DNA from 2 places in the Castellaniella sp. genome. Region 1 is predicted to be linked to the other one. Evidence: riboswitches for the same ligand, from Rfam matches in the RefSeq annotation. Region 1 holds a riboswitch; the other holds the start of a gene.
What was found. Region 1 has a riboswitch for thiamine pyrophosphate ahead of VDP81_RS08285 (3-oxoacyl-ACP reductase). Riboswitches for the same ligand answer to the same signal wherever they lie in the genome.

Region 1 (7,549 bases):
GCAATGGCCGCCAAAGCATTCGATGGCCTGGATTTTCTGCTGGCTGGTGGACTTGGGCATGACCGCTGTAAACGGCAGGCCCAGCAGGCGGGCGAAATAGGCTTCGGAAACCGCAGTTGATCCGGATGAGGCCTCGACCAGAGTGGTCTGGCGGCGGATGTGTCCGTTGCAGATGCCGTACAGGAACAGCGACCGCGCCAGCCGATGTTTCAGGCTGCCGGTGGGGTGGGTGCTTTCATCCTTGAAGTAGATGTCGATGCTGGCCAGGCCGGGGAAATCCGGCTTGACCAGGTGCGTATCCGCCGAGCGTCGGCCGTCGGCCTCCAGGATGGTGATGGCGTGTCGGGTCCAGCTGCGGTCATCGGCTGACAGGGCCGAAGGGGTGTCGGAGGGGCGTGCGGTCATGAGGGCAGTATCCTGTATCGTGCCCGACGATCGATCAGGGGGCACTTGGCCTTGAGACTAACAGATCATAATCCTTGCCGCGCCGCCGCTTTCCTATTGGCTGTTTTGCTGGCGGTCGCGGGCGTTTTTCAGCGTTGCCAGCTGCAAGGCGGCCTGTTGCAGGCGTGCAGAGCGCCCGCGGCTGAGCTCTTGTTGGGCCAGCTGCAGGTCGCCTACGCGCAAGGGGTCGTCCTGGGGCTGCCAGGCCCACAGCAGCACATCCAGGGCGGGGGCCGACAGTTGTTGGGCCAGTTGTTGAAACGAATGGTCGTCTACCGTTTTGCGGCGTGCTTGGGCCATGATGCGACGGATGGCCAACGAGACCAGCCAGGCCAGCATGATGGTGACCAGGGCGACCAGCGCCCACCAGAAGTAAGGGTTATAGCGCTGCAGCAAGGCCGTGGCTTCAGTTCCCACCACATGGTTTCCGGCATAATCAATACCATTGCCAAAGGCCAGCAGGCGATTCAGCAGGTCATACCAGACCAGTACCACCAGTACCACAACGGCGGTGGCCATGAGTTTTGCTGCGGCGGTCAAGCGCATCAGGGTTTTGCGCAACAAGCTGGAGTCCTGAGGGCTGGGAGTTTTGAAGGCGTCCTGAGTCATGGTGTCAGTCAAGTGAATATGCGTACGCAAGCGTCCCTGGAGCTGGGGCAGCATCAGCAATTGGTGCTGACCCCGCAACTGCGTCAAGCGCTGAACCTGCTGCAGTGTTCGACCCAGGAACTGGATTTGGAAATTGCCCGGGCTCTGACGGAAAACCCCTTGTTGCAGCGTGATGAAACGCCACCCGAGGCGGCATCGGCACAAGCTGAAATGCTGGAGCACCGTTGGGCGCAGCCCACGAGCCGGACAGTAACGGATGATATGCCAGAATCGCCTGCCGCGCAGAGTCTGGCCGATCATCTGTTGCAGCAATTGCATACGACCCGGGCCTCGGCGCGGGATCAAGCCCTGGTGACTCTGTTGATCGACGATCTGGATGAACATGGGCGGCTGGATTTTGATCCCGCTGCTTATACGGCAGTTTTACCCAGCAGCCTGGGTGTTGAGGATGAAGAATGGCAGACGGCCCTGCGGCTGTTGCAGTCTTTTGATCCCGCCGGAATCGGTGCACGCAGCCTGTCCGAATGCCTGCGCTTGCAGCTGCGTGCCCGGGCCGCCGAATGGCCTGCCGCCGTGCTGGCGACGGCCTTGCAGTTGACGCGGCACCTGGAGGATCTGGCGGCTGGCCGTTGGGCCAAGCTCTGTGCAGCACTGGCTTGCGACCGGGATCAGTTGGAACTGGCCCGCCAGGCCATTCTGCGGCTTGATCCCCACCCAGCCAGTGCCTGGACAGACGAGGCACCTGCTTACATCGTGCCGGATATCCTTTTTTATCATGCGGCCAGCGGCTGGCAGGCCAGCCTGAATCCGGCGCTGGAACCGCGCGTGCGCGTCGATCCGGATTTATTGGCCCAGATGGAGGACACTACCACTGGGCCGGTTCTGCGCGAGTCTCTGCAGCAGGCGCGCTTGCTGATTGCGCAACTGGGCCAGCGGCGGCATACGATTTTGCGGGTGGCCGAATGTATCGCGGTGCACCAGCAGGCTTTTCTGGATCATGGGCAGGCTGCCCTGCGACCCTTGGTATTGCGCGAGGTGGCTCAGGTTCTGGGTTTGCATGAGTCTACGATTTCCCGGGCGACGCGCTTGAAATATGCCCAGACCCCCTGGGGGATTTGCGAGCTGAAGTATTTTTTTGCAACAGGTGTCCAGACCGATACCGGTGAGGATGCGTCGGCCCAGGCGATTCAGGCGGTGATGCGCCGCCTGCTGGCTGCCGAGCAGCCGGAAAAACCCTGGTCTGATGCGCGTTTGACCACGTTGCTGGCCGAGCAAGGCTTTGTGATTGCCCGCCGCACTGTCGCCAAATATCGTGAAGCCATGGGAATACCGGTGGCCAGCCTGCGCAAGAAACGCTTGTCATCGGCGTAATAAAGGATAATAATGATTCGCATGTATATTTGTGTATGCAACGCGATCAGCGAACGCCATGTCCAGGAAGCCATTGCCCAAGGGGCAAAGGATCTCAGCGACCTGCAGGCCCAACTGGGGGTCGCCACCTGTTGCGGCCAATGCGCCGAGACTGCCACCGACTATCTACCGGGTGGGCAGTATGCCGCCGATGCCATGCCGCCGGCAGTCGAGCCTGATCACGTGGTGCAAGTCCCCATGCTGGCCAGCACCGAGATTCGCCGCGTCGCTTGATGCGTTTGGCCTTCTGCCAGCTTCAGACCCTGCTCATCTCATGAGCAGGGCATCCCTGTCTATCTGTCCGATTACCTGCTAGCCTTATGGCTTACAGTCTGCATAGGTGTAGGCTGCGTCAGCCAGGAGCACATCATGAAGGGCGATAAGACCGTTATTCAATACCTCAACCAACAGCTCAAAAACGAGCTCTCCGCCATCAACCAGTATTTTCTGCATGCCCGCATGATGAATCACTGGGGCTACGAAAAACTGGGCAAACACGAATACGACGAGTCCATCGGCGAGATGAAACATGCCGATATGCTGATTCAGCGCATCTTTACCCTGGATGGTCTGCCTAATCTCCAGGATTTGCATAAGCTGATGATCGGTGAGTCCGTGCCGGAGATCCTGTCTTGCGATCTGAAGCTGGAAACCGCCGCTCAGGCCACCGTCAAGGAAGCCATGAAATACTGCGAATCAGTGCAGGATTATGCGTCGCGCGATCTCTTTCTGACGATCCTGAACGATACCGAGGAACACATAGACTGGCTGGAGACCCAACTGGATCTGGTCGAACAGCTGGGCCTGCAGAACTATCTGCAATCGCAGGTGTAATCAGGCGCTGTCGGGTTGGGGGGCTTCCTGCTTCCTAGCCAAGGCCAAGATGGCTGCGTAGCGTGTGGCCTTGGTATGCGCGCCTGAAAAGCCCGCGATCCTGCAGGATCGGTATCACCTGCTCAATGAAGTCGTCCAGGCTGCCTGGCAGCGAGGGGGGCATCAGATTGAAGCCGTCTGCCCCCTCGTTTAGAAACCAGTGCTCGATATGGTCAGCGATCTGATCCGGGGTGCCAACGACGGTGCAGTGGCCTCCCCCGGCGGCCAGCCGTCCAAGCAGTTGGCGCAATGTGGGTTGTTCAGTCTCGATGATGCGCAATATGGTGGCATAGCGGCCTTTGGGGCCCGAGAAATCCTCTAGCGCAGGCAGTGGCGGCACAGGCGCATCCAAGGCCCAGCCCTGGCAGTCCTGAAAAATAAACCCTTCTAATTGCCTGAGCGACGACTGAACAGGCAGCAGAGCGTCCAGCGCCTGTTGTTTGGCGCGTGCCTCTGCCTGGGTGGATGCCACATAAGTCACCAGGCCAGGCAAAATCGGTACTGGCTCGGATCTGCCCGCCGCTTTGACGCGTTGTTTGATGTCACGATAATAGGCCTGGGCGGCAGGCAGGTCGTGGGCGACAGCGTAGATGGCTTCGGCGTGCCGTGCAGCAAGCGCCCGGCCTTGTGGTGAGGCGCCTGCCTGGAATAGAACGGGACGGCCCTGAGGCGGTCGCGGAACGGTGAGTGGGCCGTCTACCCGAAAATAGGCGCCTTGGTGTTTGATGGCATGCACGCGGGCGGGATCGGCGTAGGGCCCTTGGCGATCACACAGCAGGGCATTTGTGTCCCAGCTGTCCCAAAGCGCTTTGACGACAGACACAAATTCCTCGGCGCGCGCATAACGCTGCGCATGGTCGGGCATGGCCTCGTAGCCGTGGTTGCGGGCCTCGGCGTCAAACATGGACGTCACGACGTTCCAGCCCATGCGCCCACGGCTGATGTGATCCAGAGAAGCCAGCATCCGGGCGGCATGAAAGGGGGTGCAGAAGGTGCTGGATAGTGTGCCGATCAGGCCAATATGCTCGGTTGCCCGCCCGATGGCGGCCAATGCGGTCAAGGGCTCCAGAAACCAGCGTGGGCCGTCTTCGATATGGTCGGCTGAATGGCCATCAGCCAGAAATATCGCGTCAAGCTTGCCGCGTTCAGCCATCTGGGCCACAGATTCGTAATAAGCGATATTGCCTAATTGGTCGGCGCATGAGTCGGGCGCACGCCAAGCGGCTTTGTGATGGCCGCAGGCAAACAGGAATAGATTCAGGTGCAGGCTGCGTTGGCTCATGGCGCAACCCTTAGTTTTTAACCAAACCGCCGTCGACCACCAGATTTTGTCCGGTGATGGCGCGAGCCCAAGGCGAGGCGAAGAACAATACGGCGTCGGCGAGTTCGTCTGGGGTCACCACCCGGCGCAAAGGCGTATTGGCGGCAATCAGATCAAAGACCGCAGGGGGCGTGGCTGCTGAGGCATCGGTGGTTTGCAGCAGCCCTCCCGATACCATATTGACCGTGATTCCGGCTGCGCCAAGGTCCTGGGCTGCTGTCCGCGTCAAAGCCAATAAGGCCGCTTTGGCTGCGGTGTAATCGTGGTAGGGAACCACCGGGTTCTGGAATAGATTTGTGCCGATGTTGATGATGCGTCCGAACCCCAAGGACTTCATGCCAGGCAAGGTGGCTTGCATGGTATTGAGGGCGCCTTGTACGGCACCCATCTGTGCCTGCATCGAGCCCCAGGACAGATTTTCCAGGGTGGGCCGGGCATCGCCATTAAAAGAAAAGTCGGGCAGAGCGTTGTTGACCACTGTGGTGATGGGGCTGCCGAAATGGGCCTGGGCCTGGTTCGCCATATGTTGCACGGCAGCGGGATCGCAGACATCGGCTTTCAGGGCCAGTGCGTGTGCCGGTGCCAGGCTGGCCCGCTGGTCTGCGGCGGATTGGCTGGTGCGGTAGTTGATGACGACGCGTGCACCAGCCTGCAGGAAGGCGTTGACCAAGCTGGCGCCCAGGCCGCGTGCCCCGCCGGTGACGAGGACAATTTGCTGGTCGAAATTAAGTGCAGGATATCTTTCTGTCATGATGCGCCCTAGGAAAATGGCGGGGGCACATCAAGATGCAAAACAGTGCGAGGCATCGATGACATCCCTCCGCCGGTATGATCCGGATCAGGTTCGGCGGGTGTTGTCTCAGCCCTGTGGGGCACCCCGTGTCTGTGGTCAGTACCATAGCACGGAAAAACAGAATAGGGCCATCGAAGGCCCATAGAGATATCAGCGTTCTGCCGGGCAGTCTGGGGCCTTGCCCCAGGCGTTGTTGGGCCCGCAGTATTTATTGCGGGCCGCCCAGGCACAAGAAGGCCGCGAAAAGAATCCCAGGGCTTCGCAGGATTTCAGCTCGGCCTGGAATGTGGCCTGCCAGTTTGCGTTGGTGACGGCGGCGGGATTGGGCGCAGGCGGTGGTGGCGGAACATCGATGGGCTGCACGGTCTGGCTGTTCAGCAGCATGTCGATGTTGGCAATGCCCTGCAGGCCGCTGTCATCCATCTGACTTTGTGCCGCCAGGGCAATGGCTTCGTCCATGGTGATGGTGGTGGTGGCCAGGGCGATGGGACGGTTTTCGTCCATCAGCGGGGTCGGCTGCAGTTGCCAGTCTACGGGTGGGGGCAGGCTGGGCACGCCCAAGCGCCCGTTAGATAAGGGCTGGGGGGCCGGAGCCACGAAAGGTCGGCCATTGGCATCCAGCACAGGTACATCGCCCTGCGTGCTGGCGGAGTCGGATATTTGTTGTACCTGGGACGGGCTGTGGATAATCAGCCAGTCGCCCAGGCGTAGGCCACCCCAGGCGGCAGCCCCGGCGGCAAGCAGCAAGATGGCAGTAATCACACGCCAGGACATAAGGGAACACCTTGGTCGGTCAATGCTTCGTTCGTCCTATTGTATCGGATGCGGCCATCAGATCCCGGCACCGAAGACTCGACCAGCATGTTCGCGCATGGCGTGGAATTCAACGTCGGGGTAGCGTTCCTGGGCGACCCTGAGCTGGGCCGGAGAGCTGGCCAAGAACGCGATAGCGTCCACGACGTCGGTGGCAATGCTGGCAGGGTTGGCATCCATGAATTTCTTCAGGGCCTTGGGGTCTTTGCTGGTGATCCAGCGTGCCAGGCTGTAGCGTGAGGGCATCAGGCGGGCATCGACACCATATTCGGTTTTCAGGCGATGGGCCACGACCTCGAACTGCAGTTGGCCCACGGCGCCCAGCAATAGCGCACCCCCAGCGGCTTCGGGGCGAAAAACCTGGATTGCGCCTTCTTCGCCCAATTGGGTCAGGCCGGTGCGCAGTTGTTTGGTGCGCAGCGGGTCTTTGACTTCGACGGCCTGGAAGAGCTCGGGGGCAAAGAACGGCAGGCCGGTGAAAGTCAGGGATTCGCCTTCGGTCAGCACATCGCCCAGTTGCAGCACGCCGTGGTTGGGAATGCCGATAATGTCGCCGGCATAGGCTTCTTCGACGATCTCGCGGCGTTGCGACAGAAATGACACCACATTATTGGGCCGGATTTCCTTGCCGTTGCGGGCGACTTTAAGCCGCATGCCGCGCTGGAAGTGGCCCGAGCTGACGCGCACAAAGGCCACGCGGTCGCGGTGGGCCGGGTCCATATTGGCCTGGACCTTGAAGACCACGCCGGTGAACTTCGCCTCGTCCGGTTGGACAGTGCGTTCCAGTGCCGCGCGCGGGCCTGGGGCGGGGGCAAGTTCCACCAGGGCGTCCAGGACTTCGCGCACCCCAAAATTGTTGATGGCCGAACCAAAGAACACTGGCGTCTGGCGACCGGCCAGAAAGGCTTGGTGATCGAAGTCGGGCACGGCGCCGGTGATCAGCTCGATTTCTTCGTGAGCCTTGGTGTAGGCATCACCGAATCGTTGCTGCAAGACGGGATTGTTCAAGCTCTCGATGGTCTCGTCGTCGTGCCGGTCGCGTTCGCCACCAGGACGGAATACGCGCATGTGGTCGTGGCGGATATCGAATACTCCGCCGAACTGGCGTCCCATGCCCACGGGCCAGGAAAACGGGATGGCGTCCATGCCCAGGTGGCCTTCGATCTCGGACAGCAGCTCCAGCGGCTCGTGCACCTCGCGGTCCAGCTTGTTGATGAAGGTGATGATGGGGGTGTTGCGTGCGCGGCAGACCTGCAGCAGGCGAATGGTTTGCGGTTCGACGCCAT
Region 2 (7,549 bases), 900 kb from region 1:
AGGGTGCGCGGGCCAGGCTGGGGCGGTGACCAGCTTGCCATCCGTATGGGCCTGATCGATGCCGATTTCGGCATAGGTGCCGCCCGCCAGGCGGACCTCGGCAGCGCAGGCTGGGTAGGCCGAGCAGGTCTTGCCCTGCAGAATGCCGGCGGCAGCCAGCAACTGGGCACCATGGCAGATTGCGGCAATGGGTTTGTCCGCCTGGTGGAAATGCTGCACGATTTCCAGGACACGGGGATTCATGCGCAGGTATTCAGGCGCCCGCCCACCGGGCACGACCAAGGCATCGTAGGCAGCGGGATCAATGGTCGCAAAATCCTGGTTCAGGGTAAAGCGATGGCCGGGCTTTTCGCTGTAGGTCTGGGCGCCCTCGAAGTCATGGATGGCAGTGGCGACGAAGTCCCCGGCTTTTTTATCCGGGCAGACGGCGTGCACAGCATGGCCCACCGCCAGCAGTGCCTGAAACGGCACCATGACCTCGTAATCTTCGACATAATCACCCACCAGCATCAATAGTTTTTTAGCCATTATTTTGTCTCCTGTGGACAGTGTCAGAAGCCCCGATTGTGCAGGAAAAACGCTGGTTCGGACAGGCCCTGCCTGTTACATGGCCTGTCCGGGACGTGGGCGAACAGAGATGGGGCCGTTCGCAGTCAAGCGCAGAACACTTCGTCCAGGGTTTTGGCGTCCAGGGTATTCAGGGACCAGAGTAGCCATAGTCGTACAGGCGTCGGACGATTTTCAGCAAAGGCCCCAGCCGGGCTGCCTTGTCGGCATGTGCTGAAGCCTGTATCTGCGCGATCAGGATGACGGCAAAGGGGTTGGCCGGGGCCAAGGCATCCAATTCGACCAGGCGGCTACGCCACTCGTTCAATTCTACAACTGGAAAGGTGAATTCGGTCTTTTGCGACAAGAACTTATCCTGATAGCACAAGGCAGTCAGCGGCATCGCGTCGGGCTTGGGCGGAGGCTGGTCGATCAGGATGCCCAGGCTATAGATGAGGGGCGGCGCTGCCCGCTAATAGCTGGACTCTGACCAGCTTGTGCGAAAAGATGCCTCATTGTGCAGACCCGCCTGTTTGCCGGATAGATCGGAAAAATCCGCACGGACAAAAATGGCGCAGCCATGCTGCGCCGGTCAGACTTGGCTCAGCGTGGGATCATCTAGCTCAGATCCCAGCCCTGCAAGGCATGGGCGGTGGCCCAGAAGTGCCATTCGTAGACGCAAGCCTGCTCGAAGACGTCCATCATGCGGCTGCGCTCGGCATCGGTGGCGTCGCCCAAGGCCTGTTCCAGGATGCCGACCGCCTGGCGGGTGGACTGATCAAAGACATCGCTGTCATAGGCGGCCATCCAGGTGGCGTAGGGATGGTCAGCCGCCAGGGTGCCTGCCTGCTGGACCAGAACCTTGCCCACATGGGCATAGACCCAGAAGCAAGGCAGTACGCCCGCCACGCCGATGCCATAGGATTCGGTAGCAGCGGCGGCCAACAGGAATGAGACATAGCCCAGCGTGGTGGGCGAGGCCTGGGCGGGTTTGCTGGCCACCTCCAGTTGCTGGCAGGCAGCAGCCAGGCGGGTATCGGCCAGCAGGTCGCCGTGCATGCCTTCTTCGACGCTGATTGCCGAGGCCGAGGACTCGGCCCAGAAACGAGATTCTGGGCGGGTAGTGGCCTTTGCAGCCAGCAGCGCCATGGCGCGGGCATAGCCGATCAGGTATAGGCTGTCCTGGCGGATGTAATTGACAAAAGCGACCGGGTCCAGCGATCCGTTGGCCATCTGGTTCAGAAAGGGCAGGGCTTCGGTGCGGGCCACGATGGGTTGGACGCGCTGCCAGAGTGCCTGTGTATGGGGTCCAGCGGCAAAATTTGTGGTCATGATTTTCTCCGGATTAGGCTTGCAGGCTGCGGATGCGGCCTTGCATTTGGCTAAGATCGTAGTGGCGGCTGGGCCATAGACGGGTCATCAGGACCGATACAGCTACGGGCACCAGGGCCGCCAACAAAAAGGATTCCAGCAAGGTATCCATGTTCCCGTCTGGGGCGGGGAATACCGAAATGCCGGTCAGCAGCCCGCTCAGGGTGCTGATCAAGGCGGTGCGTCCATCGTAGCGGGGGCTGTACAGGCCGAAAAACACGGGAAAAGCGGCGGCGGAACAAAACAGATCGGCCAGCAGGAATAGATAGAGCACGCTGTAGCCTTGGGCCGAGGCTAGCCAGACGGGAATGGCCATCAGATAAATCGCCATGCGTGAATAGTGCATCAGGCGTGCAGTGGACGCCTGCGGCATCAGGCGGCGGGCGTCCACGGCAATCATGCTGGAGACAGCGCTGATGGCCGTGTCGGCGCTGCTCATGACCAGTGCCAGCCCCAAGGGAATCAGGGCAATGGAAAACCAGACCGGCAAATTGGGGATCAGCACGGTAAATAGCGCCACAGAGCTGTCGCCGCCGCCTTGGGCAACAAACACCAGCCCGAATAAACCCATCAGGAAAATGACCGGGGCAACCAGCAGGCCGCCCAGCATGAATCCGTGGCGCATCGCGCGGATCGATTTCGCGGCGTAGACGCGCTGCCAGTTACCCTGATGGAACAGGCCGGTCAGCAGGATCGCCACAAAAAAGGTCAGCCCGGCTTTGATGCCTGAAAAATTATCGAATTCCAGCAACTGAGGGGCTTTGATCTGCAGTTCGTGGGTGACTGCGCCGATACCGCCACTGGCCTGCCAGCCCAGCAGCACCAGGATGCCCAGCAGTGGCACGATGATGATCATCTGCACCTGGTCGGTAAAGATAGAGGTTCTCAAGCCTCCCCAGGCGGTATACAGTAGGGTGCAGCCCAGCACAATACCCGCAGTGACCCACAAAGGGATAGGGGCGATCAGGGTGACCATTTTCGAGATGGCGGTGATCTCGGCCGTCAATGAAATGAACAGGTAGAACATCATGATGATCAACACCAGGCCGTACAGGCCGCGGCCGTAGCGCACCATGACGAACTCGGTCAGGGTATGGCCGCGCGGAATCAGTTCGCGCATGCGCTGGCCCAGCGGGATCATGGTCAGGCGTGGGGCCATGGACCCCAGCGCATACCCGGTAATGGCCCCGATCCCGCCCCAAGTAGCCGCCTGGGCGGGGGAAAACAAAATCCAGGCCCCCAGTGACGAGGCCAGCAGTGTCAGAATAGTGGCAGTCGCGCTCTGGCTGTTGCGCGCCACGATGAAGTCTTCCAGGTTGTCGTGGCTGCGGCGGGCATACCAGACGCCCGCCAGGGAAAAGCTGCCTGCAAAAACGATCAGCCACGACAATGTGGCAAAAGTGCTTAACATGATGTCCCCTTGGCGCGTATGCGCCGATCAGGCTGTTCGGGCATCAGCGTGCCCGGATAGCAGATAAAAAAGGGGGAAGGTCGCCTGAAATGGCAAATGGTGCGGTCCTTCCCTTCGCCGGTATGAGCCGGATCAGGTTCGAAGGGTTATCACCATGGATGGCGAAGTCTCAGCCCGAAAATTCGGACACCCCTAGAACAGCCAAAAAATTTAATGCAATCTAGCAAAATTGTCAATGCATAAGCTTTATATTTGAATCTTTGTAAAGGAGTGCGCCATGGATCAGTTTTTGCAACTTGCCCTGGATGAGGCCCGCCTAGGCCTGGCCGAGGGCGGGATTCCCATCGGGTCGGTGATTGTGCACCAGGGCCGTGTGCTGGGGCGTGGCCATAATCGCCGCGTCCAGCAAGGCAGCGCCATCCTGCACGGTGAGATGGATGCCTTTGAAAATGCAGGCCGTCAGCCCGCTCAGATATATCAGCAGTCGGTCATCTATACCACCTTATCGCCCTGCTCTATGTGCACCGGCGCGATTCTGCTCTATGGCATTCCCCGCGTGGTCATTGGTGAAAACCAAACCTTTATGGGGGATGAGGACTTACTGCGGGCCCGAGGGGTCCAGGTCGAGGTTGTTCAAGACCCTGGCTGTATTGCCTTGATGCGAGACTTCATTCGGGATCATCCGGATTTATGGAATGAGGATATCGGAGAGGATTGACTCATTGGGGTTATCCCGTATTTCCGAGAAAAGTACCAGGTTCCTCAGAAAATGTGCATTCCGGATAATCGCTAACATATTTACTATTTCTCCTGAGCACATCGCCCCATTGTCCAAGGAGAACCCCATGACTAGCCCCAATCCCATGCTGGATCGCATCCGCGCCATTCTGCCTGACATCGCTGCACGCGCCGATCAGGCAGAAAAAGAGCGCCAGGTGCCTGCTGAAAATATCCGGCTGCTGAAGCAAACCGGCATGCATCGTGCTTTTCAGCCTCGCCACTACGGTGGCCTGGAAATGTCCTTGCCGGATTTTGCCCAATGCGTGGTGGCACTGTCGGGGGCCTGCGGGGGTACTTCCTGGGCATTCAGCCTGCTGTGCACGCATAGCCACCAGTTGGCCATGTTTTCCAAGCAATTGCAGGATGAAGTCTGGGGCCAGAACCCCGACGCCACGGCCAGCAGCAGCATTGCCCCGTTTGGGCGCACAGAAGAAGTCGAGGGCGGCATTCTGTTCAGCGGCGAAATGGGCTGGAGCAGCGGCTGTGATCATGCCGATTGGGCCATTGTGGGCTTTAATCGTTTCGATGCGAATGGCGAAAAGGTCTATTGTTTCGCTGTGGTGCCACGTCAGGACTACACCATCCGCGACGACTGGTATGCCATGGGCATGCGCGGCAGCGGTTCCAAGACCCTGATTCTGGATAAGGTATTTGTGCCAGAGCACCGGATTCAAGCGGCCAAGGGCATGATGGAAGGCCAGTCTGCCGGCTTCGGTCTGTATCCCGACAGCCAGATTTTCTATACTCCATATCGTCCATATTTTGCCAGTGGCTTTGCCGCCATCAGCCTGGGCGTGGCCGAGCGCATGCTCGAAGCCTTCAAGGAAAAGACCCGCAATCGCGTGCGCGCCTATACTGGGGCCAGTGTCGGCATGGCCACCCCAGCCTTGATGCGCCTGGCTGAATCCACCCATCAGGTGGGTGCTGCGCGGGCCTTCCTGGAAAAGACCTGGGAAGATCATCGTGTGCATGGCGTGGCCAAGCAATATCCCACCGCAGAAACGCTGACCGCTTGGCGCACCAATCAGGCCTATGCCGTCAAAATGTGCATCGAAGCCGTGGATCGTCTGTTCAGCGTGGCAGGGGCCAGCGCCTGGTTCGATGGCAACGAACTGCAGCGGCTGTTCCGTGACAGCCACATGACCGGGGCCCACGCGTACACAGACTATGACGTGTGCTCACAGATACTTGGGCGCTCCATCATGGGCATGGAACCCGATCCTACGATGATTTAAGGCATTTCAGCAGTAAAACCGCCCACGGCGGTGTTGTCTGCGTGCGTTTGGCTTTATAAAGCTAAACGCACGCCAGCCTCTCCCAGATTTTCCAAGGAACCCTCACCATGCATGATGCCCTGCGGCCCCAGCCAACCAAAGCTTTTGATCCGCGCGTGCTGCGCCGTGCGCTGGGCAACTTTGCCACCGGGGTAACCATCGTGACGGCCAATGACGGTGACGCCATGGTGGGCGTCACGGCCAACAGCTTCAGTTCAGTCTCGCTGGACCCGCCTCTGGTCCTCTGGAGCATCGACAAACGCTCCAGCAGCTTTCCTGTATTCCAGCGGGCCAGCCATTTCGCCATCAATATCCTGTCGATGGGCCAGATCGAGCTCTCCAACCGTTTTGCCCGGCCCAGCGATAGCCGTTACTCAGGGGTTGAGTGGCGATCCGGCCACGGAGGTTGCGTGCTGTTGGAAGACACCAGCGCCAGTTTCCAGTGCCGCAAGCACCAGATCATCGATGGCGGCGACCATTGGATCATGATTGGCCAAGTGGTGGATTTTGAAGATAATGGCAGCCCGCCGCTGGTGTATCACCAGGGGGCTTATTCGATGGTCTTGTCCCACCCTCAGCGCGAACGAGAAAACCCTCCGGTGGTCGACAAAAGTGTGCGTGGGCGGCTGGCGGACCATACCTATTTTCTGCTGACCCAGGCTGTGCGCAGCTATCAGCAAAGCTATCAGCCCGAGCAGGTGAAAATCGGCTGGCGGCCCAGCGAAGCCCGCGTGCTGATGCTATTGGATGATGGCTTGTGCCGTGATGTCGCGGCCCTGGCACATGATGCCGATATGCCGGTACATGCCGTAGAACAGACCCTGATCCTGCTGGTCAGCCGAGGCCTGGTGCGCCAGGCGGATGGTGGCTATGAACTGACCCGCGAGGGCTGTGCCCGGGTCTGCGATATCTGGGCGCTGGCCCAGCACCACGAGGCTCAGATTCTGTCGCAGTTCGATGAAGCAGAAATCGCTGCCTTCAAGCGCGTTCTGAAGGGCATCATGGCTGCTGGTCAGACAACATAAGATCGCGGGTCATGTGGCTGCGATAATTGCCCGGCGCCAGTCCCGCATGCCGCAGAAAAAACCGGCCAAAGTATGCCGGGTCCTCGAAGCCCAGCCGATAGCCGACCTGACTGACCGGCTGGTTGGTGTATAGCAGCAGGCGCCGGGCTTCCTGCATCAGGCGCTCGTTGATCAGGCGTTTTGGGGGCTTGCCCGCGATGCCGTGGCAGATTTCATTCAGCCGTTGCTCTGAAATCCCCACCTGTTCGGCATAATGCGGAATCGTCCAGTGGCGGCAAAAGCCGTCTTCAATCATGGCATTAAAGTCCAGAAACAGCTGCAGTTCCTCACGGCAGGGTGGCGGCGAATCCATGGCTTGGGGTGACAGGCGCAGCAGGCTGATGAAAATCAGCTGGGCCAGCAGCTCCAGACTTTGGGCGCGGCCCGGCTGCTGACCGGCGTATTCTTGCTGCAGTTGCCCAAACAGTAAATCCAGGCGCTGCGCTTCCTCGGCGGATTCCCCAGCCAGGCTCTGGATCGACAGGCATAGCGGTGCCACGTGTGCCCCGTCCGACCAGGCGGCGGCCTCGTTCAAGAGCGGCCACAATAGCTGCTGGCGCACTGTCAATACATGGCCATCGGCCTGATCGTCCGTGACAAAGGCATGCACAAAAGCGGGGGGGGGTCAGAAACACCATGGGACCGCGCAGACGATAGACGCGGTCTTCCAACTGCACCCGCACAGCCCCATCCAGGACATAGTGCACCTGGAAATATCGGTCATGGCGATGCATGGACATATTGCGTCCCAACTGGCTGGCCAGCGTGCCCAGCGCCTCGTAGTGCAGGTCCGCATCGGCATGCTGCGGGCCTGCAATATGGCTGAGTTGGAGATTGGGTATTTCTTGCATAAGCGGCGCCAGCTTAAGTAGAGTGTCCCGAGCCCGCCTGTGCCTGTCGGCAGGCCTAGAGCAGTTTCATCCGCTGCGTTTTGCCTTTGATCAGGATATTGCTCAGGCGTGGAAATGCACGGTGTGCGATGTCTCGGCTGAGGGCAATATAGGATACCTGATCCGTGATGCTGATTTTGCCCACCTGTTCGCGTGTCAAGCCACCGTCGCCGGTCAGCGCACCCAACAGGTCGCCTGGCCGCAGCTTGGCTT

Region 2: it holds a riboswitch for thiamine pyrophosphate, as region 1 does, so the genes downstream of both, VDP81_RS03975 (sodium:solute symporter family protein) here and VDP81_RS08285 (3-oxoacyl-ACP reductase) in region 1, are expected to answer to the same signal.

What each region holds. Positions count from the first base shown of each region.
Region 1 covers NZ_JAUCCU010000001.1:1,708,988-1,716,536, forward strand. The annotation lists gene VDP81_RS08255 (PLP-dependent cysteine synthase family protein) at 1-405, opposite strand, end outside; gene VDP81_RS08260 (hypothetical protein) at 499-1,065, opposite strand; gene rpoN (RNA polymerase factor sigma-54) at 1,072-2,424, shown strand; gene VDP81_RS08270 ((2Fe-2S)-binding protein) at 2,446-2,697, shown strand; gene bfr (bacterioferritin) at 2,833-3,297, shown strand; gene VDP81_RS08280 (LLM class flavin-dependent oxidoreductase) at 3,332-4,618, opposite strand; gene VDP81_RS08285 (3-oxoacyl-ACP reductase) at 4,629-5,408, opposite strand; TPP riboswitch at 5,456-5,547, opposite strand; gene VDP81_RS08290 (hypothetical protein) at 5,601-6,224, opposite strand; gene VDP81_RS08295 (peptide chain release factor 3) at 6,282-7,549, opposite strand, start outside.
Region 2 covers NZ_JAUCCU010000001.1:810,379-817,927, reverse strand. The annotation lists gene VDP81_RS03990 (DJ-1/PfpI family protein) at 1-528, opposite strand, end outside; gene VDP81_RS03985 (hypothetical protein) at 698-913, opposite strand; gene VDP81_RS03980 (TenA family protein) at 1,165-1,878, opposite strand; gene VDP81_RS03975 (sodium:solute symporter family protein) at 1,892-3,328, opposite strand; TPP riboswitch at 3,421-3,532, opposite strand; gene VDP81_RS03970 (nucleoside deaminase) at 3,606-4,046, shown strand; gene VDP81_RS03965 (p-hydroxyphenylacetate 3-hydroxylase oxygenase component) at 4,174-5,343, shown strand; gene VDP81_RS03960 (p-hydroxyphenylacetate 3-hydroxylase reductase component) at 5,451-6,407, shown strand; gene VDP81_RS03955 (helix-turn-helix domain-containing protein) at 6,382-7,056, opposite strand; partial or broken gene VDP81_RS15335 (AraC family ligand binding domain-containing protein) at 7,076-7,186, opposite strand; gene dbpA (ATP-dependent RNA helicase DbpA) at 7,353-7,549, opposite strand, start outside.